Linked DNA regions of Pararoseomonas sp. SCSIO 73927. The protein of the gene in region 1 interacts with the protein of each later gene in a pairwise test. Links are inferred from orthologs where the notes say so. Each region holds a gene or a part of one and is shown on either strand. Other genes may lie near its edges. The genes, in order: murG and VQH23_RS17500.

Evidence for each region.
Region 2: the proteins of murG (region 1) and VQH23_RS17500 interact in binary tests that used the Escherichia coli proteins (3 or more experiments, as listed by UniProt). The link is inferred for Pararoseomonas sp. SCSIO 73927 from one-to-one orthologs.

The regions. Positions count from the first base shown.
Region 1 is NZ_CP146232.1:3,549,487-3,553,694, forward strand. The notes cover bases 1-2,999. They hold murG (undecaprenyldiphospho-muramoylpentapeptide beta-N-acetylglucosaminyltransferase), read right to left. Parts: upstream 2,066-2,999; coding sequence 935-2,065; downstream 1-934. Other genes in these bases: murC (UDP-N-acetylmuramate--L-alanine ligase), read right to left, coding at 1-931; VQH23_RS16705 (FtsW/RodA/SpoVE family cell cycle protein), read right to left, coding at 2,062-2,999. In the rest of the region: more of VQH23_RS16705, read right to left, coding at 3,000-3,207; murD (UDP-N-acetylmuramoyl-L-alanine--D-glutamate ligase), read right to left, coding at 3,204-4,208. UniProt on the Escherichia coli protein: Cell wall formation. Catalyzes the transfer of a GlcNAc subunit on undecaprenyl-pyrophosphoryl-MurNAc-pentapeptide (lipid intermediate I) to form undecaprenyl-pyrophosphoryl-MurNAc-(pentapeptide)GlcNAc (lipid intermediate II).
Region 2 is NZ_CP146232.1:3,706,791-3,722,306, forward strand. What follows is about bases 6,696-9,491. They hold VQH23_RS17500 (RNA methyltransferase), read left to right. Parts: upstream 6,696-7,615; coding sequence 7,616-8,368; downstream 8,369-9,491. Other genes in these bases: VQH23_RS17495 (hypothetical protein), read right to left, coding at 6,696-7,320; VQH23_RS17505 (glycoside hydrolase family 3 N-terminal domain-containing protein), read left to right, coding at 8,548-9,491. In the rest of the region: VQH23_RS17470 (RNA pseudouridine synthase), read right to left, coding at 1-685; VQH23_RS17475 (PfkB family carbohydrate kinase), read left to right, coding at 684-1,646; VQH23_RS17480 (Orn/Lys/Arg decarboxylase N-terminal domain-containing protein), read right to left, coding at 1,939-4,266; VQH23_RS17485 (SPFH domain-containing protein), read right to left, coding at 4,485-5,255; VQH23_RS17490 (branched-chain amino acid aminotransferase), read right to left, coding at 5,440-6,303; more of VQH23_RS17495, read right to left, coding at 6,391-6,695; more of VQH23_RS17505, read left to right, coding at 9,492-9,861; VQH23_RS17510 (DUF1289 domain-containing protein), read right to left, coding at 9,900-10,121; VQH23_RS17515 (tripartite tricarboxylate transporter substrate binding protein), read left to right, coding at 10,227-11,237; VQH23_RS17520 (SDR family NAD(P)-dependent oxidoreductase), read right to left, coding at 11,325-12,086; VQH23_RS17525 (NAD(P)/FAD-dependent oxidoreductase), read left to right, coding at 12,309-13,544; VQH23_RS17530 (MlaE family lipid ABC transporter permease subunit), read left to right, coding at 13,541-14,911; VQH23_RS17535 (ATP-binding cassette domain-containing protein), read left to right, coding at 14,914-15,516.

The DNA.
Region 1 (4,208 bases):
TGCGGATCGTCTCCTCCGGCACCTCCATCTCCACACCGATGGCGATGGCCGCCAGCGCGTTCAGCACGTTGTGCTGGCCGAGCATCGGCAGGCGGAAGGGCTTCAGGTGCCGCGTGCGGCGGGAAAGCCGGTCCTGCACCACCACGTCGAAGGTGGCGCCCATGCGGTCCGTGATCACCCGCTCCGCCCGCACATCCGCCTGGGGGGAGAAGCCGTAGGTGATCAGGCGGCGGTCCGACAGGCGCGGGATCATCGCCTGCACCTCCGGATGGTCGGCGCAGAGCACGGCGAAGCCGTAGAAGGGGATGTTGCCGACGAAGTTGGCGTAGCCCTCCTTCATCGCATCCGCCGTCCCCCAGTGGTCCAGGTGCTCGGGGTCCATGTTCGTCACCACGGCGACCACGGCCGGGAGCTTCAGGAAGGACCCGTCGCTCTCGTCGGCCTCCACCACCATCCACTCGCCGGCGCCCAGCCGCGTGTTGGTGCCGTAGGCATTGATGATGCCGCCGTTGATCACGGTGGGGTCGATCTTCGCCGCCTCCAGCACGCAGGCGACGAGGGAGGTGGTGGTCGTCTTCCCGTGCGTGCCGCCGACGGCGATGGACCACTTCAGCCGCATCAGCTCCGCCAGCATCTCCGCGCGGCGCACCACGGGCAGGAAGCGCTTCCGGGCCTCCTGCACCTCGGGGTTGTCGCGCTTCACGGCGGAGGAGATGACGACGACCTGCGCCTGGCCCAGGTTCGCCGCGTCATGCCCGATCGCCACCGTGATGCCGGCCTCGCGCAGGCGGGTGACGTTGTAGCCCTCCGCGATGTCGCTGCCCTGGACCTGGTAGCCGAGGTTGTGCAGCACCTCGGCGATACCCGACATGCCGATGCCGCCGATCCCGACGAAGTGAATGGGGCCGATGTTCAGCGGCAGCGCGCGCATGGGCTAGGGCACTTTCCCGATGGGCGTCGCCGCCACGAGTGAGAGGACCCGGTCGGCCAGCCTCTCGGCCGCGTCCGGTCTTCCGAGAAGTGCCGCAGCACGGGCCATTCCGTCCAGGGTTTCCGGCGCCTGCAGAAATTTTTTCAGCGCGGCGGCAAGGGATTGGGGCGTGAAGCTCGCCTGCGGGATCAATTCGGCCGCCCCGCGCTCCGAAAGGGAACGGGCGTTCCCGGTCTGGTGGTCGTCGATGGCGTGGGGAAGGGGCACGAGAAGGCTCGGCCGCCCGGCGCAGGCGATCTCCGCCACCGTCGAGGCGCCTGCGCGCGCGATCACCAGATGGGCGGCGGAGAGCCGCGCCGCGACGTCGCCGAAGAAGGGCGCCAGCTCCGCCTTCACTCCGGTCGCGGCATAGGCAGTGCGGGTGCGGTCCATGTCCTCCTGGCGGCACTGCTGCACCACTCGCAGCCGGCGGCGATCCGCCTCCGGCAGGGCGGCGATGGCGGCCGGTACCACGTCGGAGAAGACCCGCGCGCCGAGCGAACCGCCGAGCACGAGGATCCGCACCTCGTCGAGCGGCGGCGCGTAGCCCCCGCCGTGCAGCGCCGCGATCGCCGGGCGCACAGGGTTGCCCAGCACCTCCGCCCGCACCCCCGCCGGCACGCGGGCCGTGCCCTCGAAGGGGAGTGCCAGCAGGTCCGCCCCGCGGGACAGCGCGCGGTTGGCGCGGCCGAGCACCGCGTTCTGCTCGTGCAGCACCGTCATCGGCCGGCGGGAGGCCGGGACCAGACGCGCCGCCAGCAGCGGCGGCACGGAGGGGTATCCGCCGAAGCCGACCACCGCCGCCGGGTTGAGGTCCAGCAGCAGCCGCCGCGCCTCCACCGTGCCGCGCATCAGCGCCAGCGCGCCCTTCGCCGCGCCTAGCACCCCGTGCCCTGCCAGGCCGGAGCCCTGCAGCACGAAGCGCTCCGAATTGGCGAAGGTCGGGCTGTTGAGGGAGGAGGAGCGCGCGTCGGTCATCAGCGCCACCCGCTCCCCGCGCCCGATCAGGGCCGCCGCAAGCGCCTCGGCCGGGAAGAAGTGCCCGCCCGTGCCGCCGGCCGCGACGACGATGGGGCGGGCGACAGGACCCCTCACGAGTTCGCCCCCTCCTCGGCCCGGCTCATCCGCTTGCGGGTGAGGGCCAGCAGGAACCCCATGCCGAGCGCGATGGCGATGACGGAGGAGCCGCCGTAGGAGACGAAGGGCAGCGTCATCCCCTTGGTGGGGATGAGGTGCAGGGAGGAGGCCATATTTATGAAGGCCTGGAGCCCGAACTGGGTCAGCAGCCCGGCAGCGGCAAGGATGACGAAGAGGTCCGTCTCCGCCAGCAGCCGCATCATCCCCCGCACCACGACGAACGCGAAGAGGCCGAGGATGAGAAGGCAGATCATCAGCCCGAACTCCTCCCCCACCACGGCGAAGACGAAGTCGGCGTGCGCGTCCGGCAGCACGTTCTTCATCCGGCCCTCGCCCGGGCCCACGCCCATCATCCCGCCGGCGCCGAAGGCCTCCAGCGCCACGTCCACCTGGTAGCTGTTCCCGCCCTCCCCGAAGAGGAACTGGTTCACGCGCTTGTGGACGTGGTCAAACAGGAAGTAGGCGCCGACCACGCCGGAGGCCCCCAGCAGCCCCAGCCCGCCGACGAGGGCGAGGTTGATCCCGGCCACGAAGACCTGCGCGAAGAACACCGCGGTGACGACGAGCAGCATGCCGATATCCGGCTGGCGCTGCAGCACCAGCGCCACGAAGAGGTAGGCGGCCAGCGCCACGGCCCACATCGCCGCCCCGCGCCGCCCCGCCAGCTTCGCCTCGGAGATCAGCCAGGCGGCGAAGACGGCGAAGCAGGGCTTCAGGAACTCGGACGGCTGCAGCGAGCCGAGCAGCGGCAGGTTCAGCCAGCGCCGCGCGCCCTTCACCTCCGCGCCGATGAACAGCGTCGCGATCGTCAGCAGCAGCGCGCCGAAGAAGCCGAGCATCGCCAGCCGCCTGACCCCCTTCGGCGAGAGCAGGGAGACGCCCGCCATCACCGCGGAGGCGCCGGCCAGGAAGAACACCTGCTTGGCGAAGAACATGTTGCGGGAGGCCGCGCCGATGCGCTCAGCCACCGCTGGCGCCGCCGCCAGCACCATGACGTAGCCGAAGCCCACGAGGGTGAGGAGGGCCGCCAGCGTCCAGCGGTCCACGCTCCACCACCAGCGGCCGAGGGTGGAGGTATCGGCGCGGGAGAGTGCCATCAGGCGGCCTCCGCTTCACGGTGGGCAAGGTTGCGGACAAGGTCGCGGAAGGCATCGCCCCGCGCCTCGAAGGAACGGAACTGGTCGAAGGAGGCGCAGGCCGGGGAGAGCAGCACCGCGCCGCTGCCCGTCCGCCGCGCCGCCTCCAGACCCTGGAGGACCGCGGCGTCCAGCGTGCCGGCGATCCGGTGCGGCACGCCGTGCTCGGCCAGGGTGGTCGCGAACTCCTCCGCCGCCTGCCCGATCAGCAGCGCCTCCGCCACGCGGGGGAAGAGGGGCGCCAGCGGCACGATCCCGCCCGCCTTCGGCACGCCGCCGGCGATCCAGACCACGCGCTCATGGCAGGCCAGGGCATAGGCGGTGCTGTCCGCGTTCGTCGCCTTGCTGTCGTTGAGGAAGACGATCCCGTCCACCTCGCCCACCCGCTCCTGCCGGTGCGGCAGGCCGGGATAGGTGAGCAACGCCTGCGCCACGGTCTCCCGCGCGATGCCGAGCCCGAAGGCCAGCGCCGCCGCGGCGGCCGCGTTCTGCGCGTTGTGCGGCCCGGGCAGGGCCAGCGCGCCCGAGAGATCAGCGATTACGCCGGCATCGTCCCGCAGCAGCGCGCCCTCGCCCCAGATCCCGCCGGGCTGCGGCGCGTGACCGGAGACCGGCACCACCCGCCCGCCATGCGCCGCGGCCACCGCGCGCGTCTCCGCATCGTCCATCCCGAAGACCGCGATCTCGTTGCCGAGCATCACCCGCGCCTTCGCGGCGGCGTAGCCGGCCATGTCGCCGTGTCGGTCCAGGTGGTCCGGGGAGAGATTCAGCAAGGCCCCGAGCTCGAAGCGCGCCCGGTCCAGCCGCTCCGCCGAGTAGGAGGACATCTCCAGGATGTACACGCCGTCATCCGGTAGCACCGGCATGTCCAGCGCCGGCGGGCCGAGATTGCCGCCCGTTGCCACCGTCATCCCCGCCGCGCGCGCGACGTGGTCCAGAAGCGCCGTGGTGGTGGACTTGCCGTT
Region 2 (15,516 bases), 160 kb from region 1 along the record:
CGAAGGCGGGGGCCATGGCCGGCGGGACCGGCGCCTCGCAGACAAGGGCGGCGCCTGTTTCCGGTCCGGCGGGGAGGGCGATGGCGCGGGCGAGGAGGTGCAGCCCGGCCGGGTGCGCACGGGTGCCGTAGACGGGGTCGCCGAGGATGGGGAGGCCCAGGGCGGCGAGGTGGACGCGGAGCTGGTGGGTGCGGCCGGTCTCCGGCTGCAGCTCCAGCCAGGCGAGGTCGCCCTCCGGCCCCGCGGCCGTTCCGAGCAGACGCCAAGCGGTGCGGGCGGGCTGGCCTTCCGGATGGGTCTCCATGCGCCAGCCAGCCTCCCGCGTGCTGACCTTGCGGAGGGGGGCGTCGATCACGCCCGCATCGCCACTCGGGCTGCCGGCGGTGACGGCCCAGTAGGTCTTGCGGACGGCGCGGGCGGCGAAGAGGGCGTTGAGGGCGGCGAGCGCCGGCTTCGTGCGGCCGAGGACGAGGCAGCCGGCCGTGTCCCGGTCCAGCCGGTGGGCGGGGTGGGGAAGGTGGCGCTTGCCGAGCTGGAGCAGCGGGAGCCAGTCGGCAAGGCTGGGCCCGCTTGCGCGGCCGGGATCGAGGGGCAGGCCGGCGGGCTTGTCGATCACCATCAGCTCGGGCCGGATGTGCAGGATTCGCGCGGCGAGTTTGCCGGGCAGGGATGAGGGGTCGCGCATGGGGTCCGGTGCTGCCGATACGGTGAGTAAGGGTGCGGTCGTGGTCTGCGTGGGGCAGGTGGTGACGGACCATAGCTTCCGCGTGGACGAGATCGAACTTCCGCCCTCCAAGGTCACGGCGCGGGGCTATTCCGTGGGGGTGGGCGGGATGGCGGCCCATGCGGCGATCGCGGTGGCGCGGCTGGGCGGGCGGGCCGTGTTCTGGGGGCGCGTGGGCCGGGACGAGGCCGGGGTGGCGCTGCGGCACGCGCTGGAGGAGGAGGGGGTGGACGCCTCCGGCCTCGTGATGGCGGAGGGGGCGCGCACGCCGCTCTCGGCCGTGATCGTGGACAAGGTGGGGGAGCGGAGCATCGTGACCTACCGCGGCGAGAGGCTGCCGGCCGACCCTTCCGGCCTGCCGCTGGAGCGGCTGGCGGGGGCGGGGGCCGTGCTGTGCGACCCGCGCTGGCCGGAGGCGGCGGAGGCGGTGTTCCGCGCGGCGCGAGAGCGGGGATTGCCCGCGGTGCTGGACGCGGAGAAGAGCGAGGAGCGGATCCTGCGGCAACTCGTGCCGCTGGCCGGGCACGCGATCTTCGCGCGCACGGGGTTGGGGATCTTCGCGCCGGGTGTGGCGCCCGAGGAGGGGCTGTGGCGGGCGCTGACCTCCGGGCCGCTGGCGCTGGCGGCGGTGACGGACGGGGAGAAGGGAACGCTGTGGCGGGCGCCGGGGATGGTGGCGGCGGCGCGGCAGCCGAGCTTCCCGGTGGAGGCGACGAACACCACGGGGGCGGGGGACGTGTTCCACGGGGCCTACGCGCTGGCGCTGGCCGAAGGGCAGGAGGTGGAGGAGGCGCTGCGCTTCGCTTCGGCCGCCGGGGCGCTGCGGGCGCGGGACGGGCGGACGCCGGGGCGGGAGGCGGTCGAGGCGATGCTGGCGGAGGGCGGGGACGTGCCCTCCGTGCGGGCGCGGCGGAAGGCTTAGGGGCGGCGGGTCCGGGCTTGCGGTCGGCCGCCGTGGCCAGGGAGGAAGAAGGAATTCCTCCTCCCTCCGGACCTCCCACCATCATCTTCTTCTATCGATTGGTTTTGCTGATCTGGCGCACGCCTCGGATCCTCGACCCGAGGCGGCTGTCAGCGCAGGACGGTTTCCACGAAGGTTGGAACTCCCCTCGATCATTGCATCCGCGGCAGCCCCAAGAAGGTCCAGGAGGCTCAGCCTCCCGGTGAATGGGGGGCCGGGGGAAGGCGAAGCCTTCCCCCGGGGCCACCGGGCGCTACTCCCGCACGACGTAGGTGTAGAACCGGGTGCGCCCGTCGGCGCCGGTCTCGCGGTAGAGGCCCTGCACCTCGCTCTCGAAGCCGGGGAAGCGGTTGCAGGCGGCCTCGAAGGCCTTGAGGTAGTCCACCATGGGCTTCGCGCGATCGTCCAGGCGCTCGCCGGGGATCACGGTGGCGATGCCCGGCGGGTAGACGAGCCAGAGGGTGGCGGCGATACGGCCGGCGGTCTCCTCCAGCGGGACGTAGTCCACCTTGTTCTTCACCAGCGCGCGCACTGCCTCGTTCGGCGGCATCGCCATCTCCGGGAAGTGGTTCGCGGTGAACTGCGCGGTCTGCAGGCGGCTGATGCCGGCGCTGCGGTAGAAGGCGTGCATCTCCGCGCAGAGGTCGCGCAGCCGCGCGCGGCCGTAGCGCTCCGGCCTGCGGGCGACGAAGCGGGGGATCACCTCGTCCAGCGGGGCGTTGTTGTCGTGCAGCTTCTTGAAGGTGATGAGGTGCGCGAGGAGCGTGCCGGCCTTGCTGCTCTCCACGCCGGGGGTGAGGAGGAAGAGGAGGGAGTTGAGGTCGTTCTTCTCCGGCACGATGCGGTTCTGGCGCAGGTATTCCGCGACGACGGGCGCGGGGATGCCGTGCTCGTCGTAGCCGCCGCCGGCGAAGCCGGGGGTGAGGAGGGTGAGCTTGTTGGGGTCCGTGATGGCCCAGCCGCGGGGGTTGTCGCCGAAGCCGTGCCACTCGGCGCCGGGCTCGAGCGCCCAGTGGGCGGGGTCGGCCGCGAGCGCGTCGGTCGGCGCGTCCTCCCAGGGCATGGTCGCGCCATCCACCGTCGTGGTCTTCGGCACGAAGGGCTCGAAGAACCAGCGCTTCGCCGGGTCGGGGTCGGCCTCGAACTCCCGGCGGGTCAGGCGCAGCTTCTTGCGCAGCTCCACACCGAGGCGGACGGTGTCGTCCCACAGCACCATGCCGGAGCGGCCCTTCATCATCTGCGCGCCGACGTCGAGCGAGGCGAAGAGCGGGTAGAAGGGGCTGGTGGAGGCGTGCAGCAGGAACATCTCGTTGAAGCGGCGGTGCTCCACGCGGCGCCGCTGCTCGCCGAGATGGCTGTCCTTCACGTGGATCTGCGAGGCCTGCGAGAAGCTGGCGAGCTGCTTGTGCGTGCTCTGCGTGACGATGATGCCGGGGCTGTCCCCGTCCAGCTTCTCCAGCCCCATGCCGAAGCGGCCGCGGAAGAGCGGGTGGAACTTCATGAAGCCGGCCCAGGCCTCGTCGAACAGGATGTAGTCGCAGAGGTGGCCGATGCGGGCGATGATCTCGTCCGCGGAGTGGATCGTGCCGTCATAGGTGCACTGCTCCACCACCGCGGCGCGGAAGGGGCGGGGGCGCTTCCACGCCTCCGGGTCGCGCACCAGCGGGTTGTCGCGGATGGCGGCGCGCAGGCGATCCTCGTCCAGCGCATCGGCCAGCATGGGGCCGATCAGGCCGTGCGGGTTGCGCATGGTCTCGATGAAGATCGGCGTCGCCTCGCCGAGGAACAGCGCGCCGTGATGCGCGGCCTTGTGGTTGTTGCGATCGAAGAGAACGAGGTCGCCTTCCGCCAGCAGGGCCTGGAGCGCGATCTTGTTGGAGGTGGAGGTGCCGTTGAGGACGAAGTAGGTGCGTTCCGCGCCGAAGATCTCGGCGGCCTCCTGCTGGGCGCGGAGCGCCGGGCCCTCGTGCGTCAGCAGGTCGCCCATGTCGAGCACGGAGTTGTCGAGGTCGTCGCGGAACACGGCCTGGCCGAGGTGTTCCACGAAGATGCGGCCGATGGGGCTGCGGGCGTAGAAGTTGCCGCCGTTGTGGCCGGGGCAGGTCCAGAGCTGGTTGCCCTGCTCGGAGTAGTCCACCAGGGCGCCGAAGAAGGGGGTCTTCAGCGTGTCCGCGTACTGGCGCAGCTTGGAGACGAGGTTGCGGGCGATGAAGTCCGGCGTCTCCTCCGCCAGGAAGACGAAGCCGTCCACGTCGTCCAGCACCTCGACGGGGATGTCCTCCAGCCGCTGGCGGCGCACGAGGAGGATCACCGGGATCTCCAGCCCGCGCTTGCGGACGAGGGCGATGAGGGCGGCGGCGCGGCCCTGCAGGCCCTTCTTGCCCCAGTCCACCACGATGCAGCCGATGGCGGCGTCCGTGCGGACCACGAGCTCCGCGTCGTCGTCCCGCCGGGCGCGGGTGACGCCGTAGCCCATGCCCTCGATCTCGGCGATGATCTGGCGCAGCCGGGCGCCTTCCAGATCGGCCTCGTCGAAGCCGGGGGCGCAGACGAGGAACTTGAAGCGGCGGGCGTATTCCATGGCGGGGTCCTGCTACAGGCGGCGCGGCGCGTCTACCGCGGTGCGGTGACTTCGGCCGTGCATCCCGCCGCGGGCCGGCTCATTTCCGCTTGATCGCCCGGCCGGCCGGGCATGGGGCGCGGGTTCCGACAGGAGGTGGTTCATGGCGCCGTACTCATGACCGCTTGTCCCAACGATCACGGAGTGACGTTCAGGGCATGACGTTCAGAGCTGGGCGTTCACGGTTCGGGGCGGCCCGGCCGTTCGGGGATGATGCCCCGCCCGTCCCAGCGGCGGATGCGCTCCAGCTCCATGGCCTGGGGGTTCTCGCCGGACAGGGCAGGGGAGGCGGCGATGGAGGCGGCGCGGGCGCGGCCCAGCTCCCGCTCGCTCACCACCGCGCGCCAGCTCTCGCCGGGCTCGATGCGGGTGAGGGCGAACTCGGCGATGTTCACGCGCAGCAGGCCGCGGGCGCGGGCTTTCAGGTCGTCCGTCAGCTCGCGGCCGATGGCTGAGGCGTCCCGGATGATCGTCTCGATAGGGTGGCGGCCCATCACCGTCTGGACCGAGGCGGCCATGAGGGCGGGCATCGCGTCGGCGCCCGCGCGGATATGGGCGTAGCGCCAGCGCAGGTCGCTCTCGTCCCCTTCCTTCCAGAAGGCGGTGCCGAAGAGGGTGACGGCGTGCCCTTCCGCGCTGAGGGCGGGCATGCCGCGGTCCGGGGTGGAGCGGTCCGAGGCGAGGAGCGCCATGTCGTAGGGCTTGGCGCTCTGGCTGAAGGGGTTGAGGAAGCCCCACTGGCCGGGGCCGAGGACCCGCGTCACCTCTCCGCCGCTGCCGATGAGGATCATCTGGCCGGGGCCGGGGACGACGGCGACCTGGCGGTAGGCGATCCAGCCGACGAGGAGAACGGCGAGGATGCCGAGGCCGATCAGGGAGGCGCGGGGGCGGGCCGCTTCCGCCCTTGCCCTGTCCGTGGTGGAGGCGGGCAGGCTGTCGTCCCTCGGCATGGGCGTTCCGGCTTCCTCCGCGCGGGTGCCGGAAGGGACCGGGTTGGTCCCGCCGGCAACGCGAGAACGATGCCGGAGGCATCCGGTTCCCGCCTCCCCGTCCGGAAATCTGACGCCGAGAAGGTGACGCCGAAAATCTGACGCCGACTCCCAGGGGCGGGCCGATGCTCCCGCCCCGCGGGGTTCAGGCCGGCTTCGGGATGATGCGGGCGGTCTCGGCGAACTCGAAGTAGAGGCGGCGGGCCTCGGCGGCGACGGGGCCGGGCTGCATGTCGTGCGTGCCGTAGCGGGTGCAGGGCTGGACCTTGCCGAAGTTGCCGGTGGCGAAGATCTCGTCCGCGTCCTCCAGCATTTGCGGGGTCACGACGTCCTCGCGCACCTCGCGGCCTGCGCCACGCAGCAGCTCGATGATGCGGGCGCGGGTGACGCCGGCGAGGAAGGTGCCGTTGGGCACCGGCGTGATCACCACCCCGTCCTTCACCATCATCAGGTTGGCGGCGGAGAACTCGGCCACGTTGCCGTCCGGGTCCAGCATGACGGCCCATTCGTATCCCTGCTCCCGCGCCCAGGCGGCGGCGCGGGCGCCGTTGGGGTAGAGGGCGCTGGCCTTGGCGTCTGTGGGCGCCTGGTCCGGGGCCGGGCGGCGGAAGGGCGCGGTGATCGCGGAGAAGCCCGTGGGCGGGGGCAGGGGGGAATCGTAGATGGAGAGGATGAACTCCGTGCTGTCGGGATCGGGCTGGGAGGCGCCGAGGCCACGGCGGACGAAGAACATCGGGCGGATGTAGAGCTCCGCCTCCGGGCCCATGCGGCGGACGCCTTCGCGGCAGAGCTCCTCGATCTCGTCGGCCGTCATGGTGGGGTTCATCCGCATGTTGCGGGCGGACCTGACGCAGCGCTGGCAGTGCAGGTCCAGGTCCGGGACGGTGCCGCGGATGGCGCGGGCGCCGTCGAAGATCACGGAGCCCAGCCAGAAGGCGTGGTCCATGGGGCCGAGGACCTTGGGCTCCTCGGTGGACCAGTTGCCGAGGTGCCAGAAGACGCCGGCCATCGTTTCTCTCCCTGTCCGCGAAGGGCGCGGAAACTGGCATGGCGGGGGTGGGCGGGGAAGGGGTGGGCGGGCGGTTCTCCCGGCGGTCTATCCCAGGGGCGCGCCCGCTGGGGCGGCGGCGCGCGGGGAGAGGGTTTCGCCCTCGAGGTCGGCAGGGGTGAGACCGCGGTCCAGGTCCAGGCCGGTGAGGTGCCAGTCGTGCACGGCCAGCGGGAAGGGGCGGAGGAGGCGTTCGTGGAAGCGGGTGGGCCAGCGGATGCCGCCCCGTTCCATGTGGTCCCACAGGTCCACCTCGGCGACGGCGCCGCGGGTGGATTCCAGACCTTCCAGCCCGAAGCGGACGCGGTGCATCAGGCGGTCCGCGCGGCCGATGTAGAGGGCCAGCTCCTCGGCGGGGGAGAAGCCGAGGCCGGGGGCGATGCGGGCGCGGAGGATGTCGCAGTCCCTCGCGCGGCCGCTGACGGTGATGCGCTCCTCGCCGCCCGGGGCGAGGAGGGGGGCGCGGTCCGCCGCCCAGGGGCCGGCGAGGAGCATGGGGCCGAGGAGGAAGAGGGCATAGCCGTCCGCGACGAGGGCGGCGGCGCGGCGGTCCTCCTCCGTCGCGTCCCGGTCCTCGAACCGGACGCGGACGGTGCCGGGGGCGTTCGCGGCCCAGCGGCGGAGCACGGCCTTGCGGCCGGCGGAGCCAGTGAAGTTCTGGGCAAGCAGGCGGTGGCCGGGAAGGAGGCGTTCCTGCGAGGGGCCGCGATGGCCGGAATCCACGAGGGCGGGCTGGATGCGGCCGATGAGCGGCGCCCATTCGCCGTCGTAGGAGACGTTCACGTCGTTCACGCGGCGCAGGGCGGGGAGGCCGTGCGCCTCGGCGTTGGCATCGAGGAGGGCCTTCGCTTCCGGTGCGGTGCCTCCCGCCAGGGGCGGGAGGAGGGGGGCGCAGCCGGGCAGGAGAGCGAAGGCGGCGAGGAGGCCGCGGCGGCCATGGCGGGGGCCGGGGCGGGGGCCGGGGGATAGGGCTGGCACGGCGGTGCTCCTCCTCGGGGGTTGCCCAGGCTCGGGGTGAGGGGACGGGCGCTGAACGCCGCAGGGGCAGGTTAGGTGGCAGGCGGCAGCGAGGCCCTGGCGGGTTGACCCCGCGGGGCGCGCGGTGTGGATGGGCGGAATGGAACGACCTCCTCCCCCAGGCCCGCGGCGGCCCCGGCCGCCGGCGACCGGCGCGCTCCGCCCGGGGCAGGCGCGGCCGGGCGGGCCGCCGGGAGGGTTCGCGGAAGGATCGCTCGAAGGGCCGGGCGACGCGCTGCCCCCCGGGGGAGCGGGGATGCGCCCGCCGCGCCCGCCGGAGCCGGACCGGATCTGCGGGCTGGCGGCCGTCTCGGCCGTGTTCGCGCGCCGGCCGCGGGAGGTGCTGCGGCTGTTCCACCTGCCCACCCGCCGGCGGGAGGCGAACCCGTTCTGCGCGGTGCTGGCGGAGGCGCGGAAGCCCTATCGCGAGGTGGGGGAAGAGGAGCTGGCGCGGGTGGCGGGCACGGTCCACCACGGGGGGATCGTGGCCGTGGTGGCGCGGCGGCGGGTGGCGCCGGTGGCGCTGCCGCTGCCGCCCGCGCTGCGGACGGCACCGGTGCTGCCTGTGCTGGACGGGGTCTCCAACCCGCACAATCTGGGCGCCATCGCGCGGTCCGCGGCCTTCTTCGGCTGCATCGGGATGGTGCTCTCGGGCGATCCCCGGCAGGCCGGGCTCTCGGACGCGGCCTGGCGGACGAGCGAGGGGGGGCTGGAGGTGCTGAGCCTGTGGACGGCGCCGGACTTGACGGCAGCGCTGCCGCGGCTGGGGGTGATGACAGTGGCGGCAGTGTCCTCCGGCGGGGTGGCGCCGGAGGCGGTGCTGGCGCGGCGGCCGGCGGGGGGCTGCGTGGCGCTGGTGCTCGGGAACGAGGAGCAGGGGGTGAGCCCCGCCACGGCGGCGGCCTGCGACATGCAGGTGACGCTGCCGGGATCGGGGCGGGTGGAGAGCCTCAACGTCTCCGTCGCGGCGGCGGTGCTGATCCACGCGCTCTCGGCGCGGCGAGCATAGGATCGATCCCCGCGAAGTCCGGTGGGGAGTCTAGGCCGATCGAGAGGGACGCGGGCGGCGTTGCCGCGGCCGTCTCTCAACCCGATCCTCGTCCGCGTTCGGCGGGAGGTTCGATGGGGCGCCAGGGCGTGGGATGACCAGGGCGTAGGATGATGGGTTATGAGGGGCGGAGATCGGGCTTGGCGCGGCATCACTGGCCCGCCGTGATTTCGTCGCTGGTGGTGGGGGCGGGCCTGCTGGTGGCGGCGGTCCACCTGCGCGACCCGCGGCTACTTGCACTGCGGGGGACGGCGACATCGGGGGTCGTTCTCTTTGGAGTGGCCGGCGCGCTGGTCTGCCTGTGGATGTGGCGCCGTCGCGGTTGGCGAGGCGGCCTCGTGCCCGGTCTGGCCCTGCTTTGGGCAGCCGGACCGGCGCTGGCGATCCATGGGGAGCTGTTGTTCGCGCAGCAGGTGCGGGCGGTGCTCGGGTCGGGCGCCGCCGGACAGGAGGTCGGGCGGCACTTCCTGGTCGGCTACACCGATGCCCGGGCGGTGGCATCGCTCGCGGCGCGGGGGCTGATCGGGGGCGTGTTCGTGACGACGCGGAACCTGGAAGGACGGAGCGCGGAAGCGCTGAGGACGGAGATCGCGGATTTGCAGGCGATCCGGCGAGAGGCGGGTCTGCCGCCGCTCTTCGTCGCGACGGATCAGGAAGGGGGGGCGGTGTCGCGGCTGTCTCCTCCCTTGCCCACCCTGCCTCCGCTGGGCGCGCTCGCGGACTTGCCGGCAGTGGGGCGGGAAGCGGCGGCGCAGGCCCGTGGTGCGTCGGAAGGTGCGGGATTGGCGGCGTTTGGGGTGAACGTGAATTTCGCGCCGGTGCTGGACCTGCGGGTGCCGGGCCTACAGGTCGGCCGGCACCTGCAGAGCCCGATCGCCGAGCGCGCCATCTCCGACGACCCGCGCATCGTCGGAGCAATCGGGCTGGCCTATGCGCGCGGACTGGCCGAGGCGGGGGTGACCGCCACGTTGAAGCACTTTCCGGGACTGGGGCGCGCGACGGCGGACACGCACGTCGCGACCGCGCCCATCGCAGCCACGCGGGAGGAGCTGGAAGCGAGCGACCTGATGCCGTTCCGCCACGTCCTGGGCGGCACGGAGGCGTGGCTGATGCTGGGGCATGCGACGGTGATGGCGCTGGACCCGGAGCGGCCGGCCTCGCTCTCGGCGCGGGTGGTCACGGGGTTGCTGCGACAGGAGTGGGGCTTCGATGGCATCGTGGTGACGGACGACATGAACATGGCGCCGATCCTCGCGGCAGGGTTGTGCGGAGCGGGAATCGCCGCGCTGAACGCGGGGGTGGACGTGCTGCTGCTCTCCTGGGATCCGGACGGGTACTACCGCGCCATGTCCTGCGTGCTGGAAGCCCGGCGGCGAGGGACGTTGGATCCGACTCTGCTAGCGGAAAGCCGGCGGCGGCTGGAACGGGCGGTCGCGCGGCCGCAGGGCCACTGATGCGAGGAAGCGTGACCCCCTTGCGGTCCGCCCCGAACCTACTTCTTCGCGGCCCTACCCGTGACATGCCCTGCGGCCTCCATCGCCTCCATCCGGGCGGGGAGGTTGGCGTGGATGGCGGCGCGGTACTCCGGGGCGCGTTTCCAGGCCTTCTTCTCGGGCTTCGTCATCCCGCAGCCTAGGCACCACTCGGTGCTGTCGTCGTACTTGCAGATTTTGATGCAGGGGCGCTCCTCGAGGGGCGCGGTGTGATCGGACATGCCCCTTTCTTGGGTGCGGCGGGCGGTTGGGCAAGGCTCCAGGGCTTGCCCCGGGCGGGCCTTGGGGCGACATGACGGCGGCTTCACAACTCCGGAGAGAGTGTCATGCACCCCACTCGTCGCGCCCTGCTGGGCGCCGCGGCCGTCGCGCCGCTCGGCCTGCCTATCCTGGCCCCCTCGGCCCTGGCGCAGGGCACGAACTGGCCCGCGCGGCCGCCGCGAATCGTGGTTCCCTACGCGCCCGGCGGCGCGGTGGACCTGACCGGGCGGCTGTTGGCGGAGAGGCTGCAGGGCATCCTCGGGCAGAACGTGGTGGTGGATAACCGCGGCGGCGCGGGCGGCAACATCGGTGCGGACTTCGTGGCCCGGAGCGAGAAGGACGGGTACACGATCCTTCTCACCTCCGTCTCCATCATGGCGGCGAACAAGTACCTCTACCGCCGCTCCATGCCGCTGGAGCCGCTGCGCGACCTGGCGCCGGTGACGCGGGTGACGACGGGCACGGTGCTGCTGATCGTGAACTCCAACCGGCCCTGGAAGAGCTTCGGCGAGCTGATCGCGGCGGCGAAGAAGGATCCGGGCAAGCTGACCATGGGCTCCTCCGGAACGGGGACGGTGAGCCACATCACCATCTCCACCGTGGCCAAGGCCGCGGGCGTCGAGATCACGCACGTGCCGTACCGCGGCGGCGGCCCTGCCTTCGCGGACCTGCTGGCGGGGAACATCGACATGATGTTCGACGTGATCCCGGCGGCGATGCCGAACGTGCGCGAGGGCAAGTTCCGCCCGCTGGCGGTGGGGAGCGCGGAGCGCATCACCTACGTGCCGGAGCTGCGGGACGTGCCCTCCATGAAGGAGCTGCTGCCCGGCTCCAACATCGACATGCAGAGCTGGTACGGCGTCAACCTGCCGGCCGGCACGCCGCGGCCGGTCGTGGACCGGCTGCACCAGGCGCTGCTGCAGGTGGTGAAGTCCGACGAGTTCAAGGGCCGCATGGAGCCGCAGGGCTTCACCCCGGCCTGGGACGAGACGCCGGAGGGCTATGGCCAGTACCTGCAGCAGCAGGACGCGCTGTGGAAGCGGCTGGTGGAGGAGTCCGGCGCTTCCCTGGACTGAGTTCCGGGGGACGGGATTTCGGCGGGGCGGTCCTTCGGGGCCGCCCCGCTTCGTTTCAGGCCCTGCTTCGTTTCAAGCGTGCAGGCTTCAGGGGCCGAGGAGCTGGCCGCCATCCACAACGAGGCTCTGGCCGGTGATCCAGCTCGCGCGCGGGGAGGCGAGGAAGAGGACGGCTTCCGCCACCTCCTCCGGGCGGCCCATGCGGCCGAAGGGGATTCCCGCCAGGGTGCCCTGGTAGAGGGCGGGGTCCTCCGTCCGGCGCCGCTCCCAGTTGCCGCCGGGGAACTCGATGGAGCCGGGGGAGACGGCGTTGGCGCGGATGCCCTTGGCCGCGAGGATCCGGGCCTGGCTGGAGGTGTACTGGATCACCGCGGCCTTGGCCGCCGCGTAGGGCGGGTTCCGCTTCGTCGCGTGCAGGGCCGAGATGGACGCGATGTTCACGATGGCGCCGCCCGCCGAGCGTTCGAGCCAGGGCAGGGCGGCGTGGCTGGCGCGGACCACGGCCATGATGTCCACGGAGAGGGAGGCGGCCCAGCTCTCCTCGTCATCGGCGCGGCCGAAGCCGGAGGCGTTGTTGACGAGGATGTCGATGCCGCCCAGGGCCCCGGCGGCGGCCGGGACGAAGGCGGCGATGGCGGCGGGGTCGGAGAGGTCGCAGGGAGCGGCGAAGCTTTGCGCGCCGGCGGCCTCGATCTCTGCGCGGGTGGCCTCCAGCGTTTCGGCGCCGCGGGCGCAGATCGCCACGGCGGCGCCGGCCCGGGCGAAGGCGAGGGCGATGGAGCGGCCGATGCCGCGGCTGCCGCCCATGACGAGGGCGCGGCGGCCCTCGAGGTCTCGGGTGGAGTTCATAGGTGTCCGATTCCGTTGGGGCGGGGATGATGGGGCCGGGGACCGGGTTGCGATACCGGCCGTGACGGGGCGTTTCGCGGGGTGACGGAAGGGGCCGCCGGGGCTTCACGAAGCCGATGGGCGGCCGGTTAGGGGCTGGCCCCCGGGCGCGGGGCGGTGGAAACCCTGCCCGGTTATGGCCATTGGGACTTGATGGTGTCAGGGGATTGCGACCTTCTGGTCGTGGGTGCGGGCGCGGCCGGGATCGCGGCGGCGCGCGAGGCGATGGGGCTGGGGCTGACGGTCCGGGTGCTGGAGGCGCGCGGGCGCGTGGGCGGGCGGGCCCTGACCGACGCCGCCGTGCCGATGGACCTCGGGGCCACCTGGCTGCATGCGGCGCAGTCCAACCCCCTGGTGCCGCTGGCGGAGGCGCGGGGGCTGGAGCTGTTCGACCATGATTCCGTGCGGTCCTCCCGCGTGTGGATGGGGGATCGTTGGGCCTCGGAGGCCGACATGGAGGGCTACGACCGGGCCGAGCGGGCGTGGCACGCGGCGGTGACGCTCGCCGGGGCGGGCGGCGGGGTTCGCAGCCTGGCCGATGCGGCGCCGCGGGGCGGGTTCTGGGACGCGACGCTGACGCACTGGGAGGGGCCAGTAATCGCGGCCGCCGAGGCCGGGGAAATCGACCTGGACGACTACCTGGCGACGCTGCTGAACGGGACGAACCTGCTGCCGCGCGAGGGGTGCGGGCACCTTCTGGCCGTGCTGGCGGAGGGGCTGCCGATCACGCTCTCGGCGCCGGTGGAGCGGATCGCCTGGGGCGGGAAGCGGGTGCGGGCGGAGGGGGCTTTCGGCGTGCTGGAGGCGGGGGCGGCGGTGGTGACGGCCTCCACCGGGGTGCTGGCCTCCGGGGCGATCCGCTTCGATCCGGCGCTGCCGGAGCGGACGATCGGGGCGGTGCACGATCTGCCAATGGGGCTGCTGAGCAAGGTGGGGCTGCGCGCCTCGGGAGATGACCGGCTGGACCTGCCCTCCTTCGGGGGGATCGAGCGGCGGCTGGACCCGGGGGAGCGGGCGATGACCTTCGTCGCCTGGTCTTTCGGGCGGGACCATCTGGAGGGGTTCGCGGGCGGGGCGCTGGCCTGGGACCTGGCGCGGGAGGGGGAGGGGGCGATCGTGGACCTCGCCTTCCAGGAGCTGCGCGGGATGTACGGGGAGCGGGCGGAGCGCGCCCTGCGGCGCGAGGGGGGGGTGGAGTCCTCCTGGGGGACGGACCCCTGGTCGATGGGCGCCTACGCGTCGCTGCGGCCGGGGCGGGGCGGGGCGCGGGCGGCGCTCTCGGCTCCGATCGGGGAGGGGCGGCTGATGCTGGCGGGGGAGGCCTGCCACGAGAGCCTGGCGGGGACGCTGGCGGGGGCCTGGGGGAGCGGCGCGCGGGCGGCGCGCGAGGCGGTTGCGGCCGTGAGGCGGCTGACGTGACGGACAGGAGTGTGACGGGCGGGGGCGTGGCGGACGGGGAGCGGAACCCGCCGGACCCTGCCATTCCCGTGGGGGAGGGTGCGGGGAACCGGCGCGAGGGGCGGGCCGAGGGGGCGCGGGAGCGGGCGCCGGCGGCCGGTAGCCCGGCGCTGCCCCCGGCGGAGGATATGGGGCCGGGGCGGGCCCCGGACCGGGCGCCGGAGCCGGGCGGGGCGGTTGCCGGGCCCGAGGTGGGCGCCGGATCCGATGCCGGACCGGAGGAGGGGCCGCCGCCGGAGGTGGCGCGGGACGGCGACGCCCTGCGCTTCACCGGGCGGCTGACGAGCCTCTCGGCCGGGCGGATCTGGCATCGGGCGGAGGAGGCGGCGAAGGGCGCGGGGCGGATTGACCTCTCCGGGCTGGAGGCGCTGGACACGAGCGGAGCGGCGCTGGTGCTCTCGGCGCAGCGCATCGCGGGCAAGTCCGCGGACGGGGACGTGCCGGTCGAGGGCGCCTCGGAGCCGGTGGCGGCGGTGCTGGAGCGGGCGCGCGGGGCCTCGGGCAAGCCGCCGGCGCCCGCGCCGGAGAAGCCGCGGCTGGGGCCGATCCGGCGGCTGGGCGCCTGGGGCGTGGGGCGGGTGAAGGGGGCAGGGGATTCCGCGGAGTTCCTCGGCGAATCCGCCGCCACGGTGGTGAACGCGGCGCGGCGGCCGCGCGACCTGCGGGCGGCCGACGTGCTGCGGCACCTGGACGAGGTGGGGACGCGCGCCTTCGGGCTGATCCTGCTGCTGGGCGTGCTGATCGGCGTGATCCTGGCCTTCCAGTCCGCCGTGCCGATGCGGCAGTACGGGGCGGACATCTTCGTGCCGCGGCTGGTGGGCATCTCCCTGCTGCGGGAGCTGGGGCCGCTGCTGGCCGCGGTGGTGCTGGCCGGGCGCACGGGATCGGCCTTCGCGGCCGAGCTCGGCACGATGACGGTGAACGAGGAGATCAGCGCGCTGCGGATCATGGGGATCGACCCCATGGTGCTGCTGGTGCTGCCGCGCCTGGTGGCGGCGACGATCGCCATGCCCGTGCTGGCGCTGCTGATGGACCTTTCCGGGCTGGTGGGCATGGCGGTGGTCATGGTCGGGCGGGGCTTCGCGCCCGCGATCGTGATCGACCAGCTCCATGCCGGGGTGCAGCTGTGGGACCTGCTGCAGGGACTTGGGAAGGCGGCGGTGTTCGGGCTGGTGATCGCGGGCATCGGCTGCCGGGCCGGGCTGCAGGCCGGCAGCGGGCCGCGCGCGGTGGGCGATGCGGCGACCTCGGCCGTGGTGGGCGGGATCGTGGCGCTGGTGGTGCTGGACGGGATCTTCGCGGTGCTGTTCTTCCGGCTGGGGTGGTAGGGATGGCGCCCCAGGGCGGTGCGGCCGTGATCCGGGCCGAGACGGTGAGCATGGGCTTCGGGCAGCGCGTGCTGTTCCGGGACGTGAGCTTCGAGGTGCGGCGGGGGGAGGTCTTCGTCATCCTCGGCGGCTCGGGCTGCGGCAAGTCCACGCTGCTGAAGCTGATGATCGGGCTGTACCGGCCGACGGGGGGGCGGGTGACGATCCTCGGCGGCGACCTGGCGGAGGCTGAGGGGGAGGCGCGGCGCAACCTGCTGACGCGGCTGGGCGTCATGTGGCAGTCAGGCGCGCTCTTCGGCTCGATGACCTTGCTGGAGAACGTGATGCTGCCGCTGGAGGCCCATACCGACCTGCCGCGCGAGGCGCGGGAGGCGGTGGCGCGGGTGAAGCTGGGGCTGGTGGGGCTGTCCGACGCGGCGTCTCGCCTGCCGGCGGAGATCTCGGGCGGCATGGCCAAGCGCGCGGGCATCGCGCGGGCCATGGCGCTGGACCCGCCGATCCTGTTCCTGGACGAGCCGAGCGCGGGGCTGGACCCCGTGACCTCCGCGGGGCTGGACGAGCTGATCCAGGACCTGGCGCGGGACCTGGGCACGACATTCGTTGTG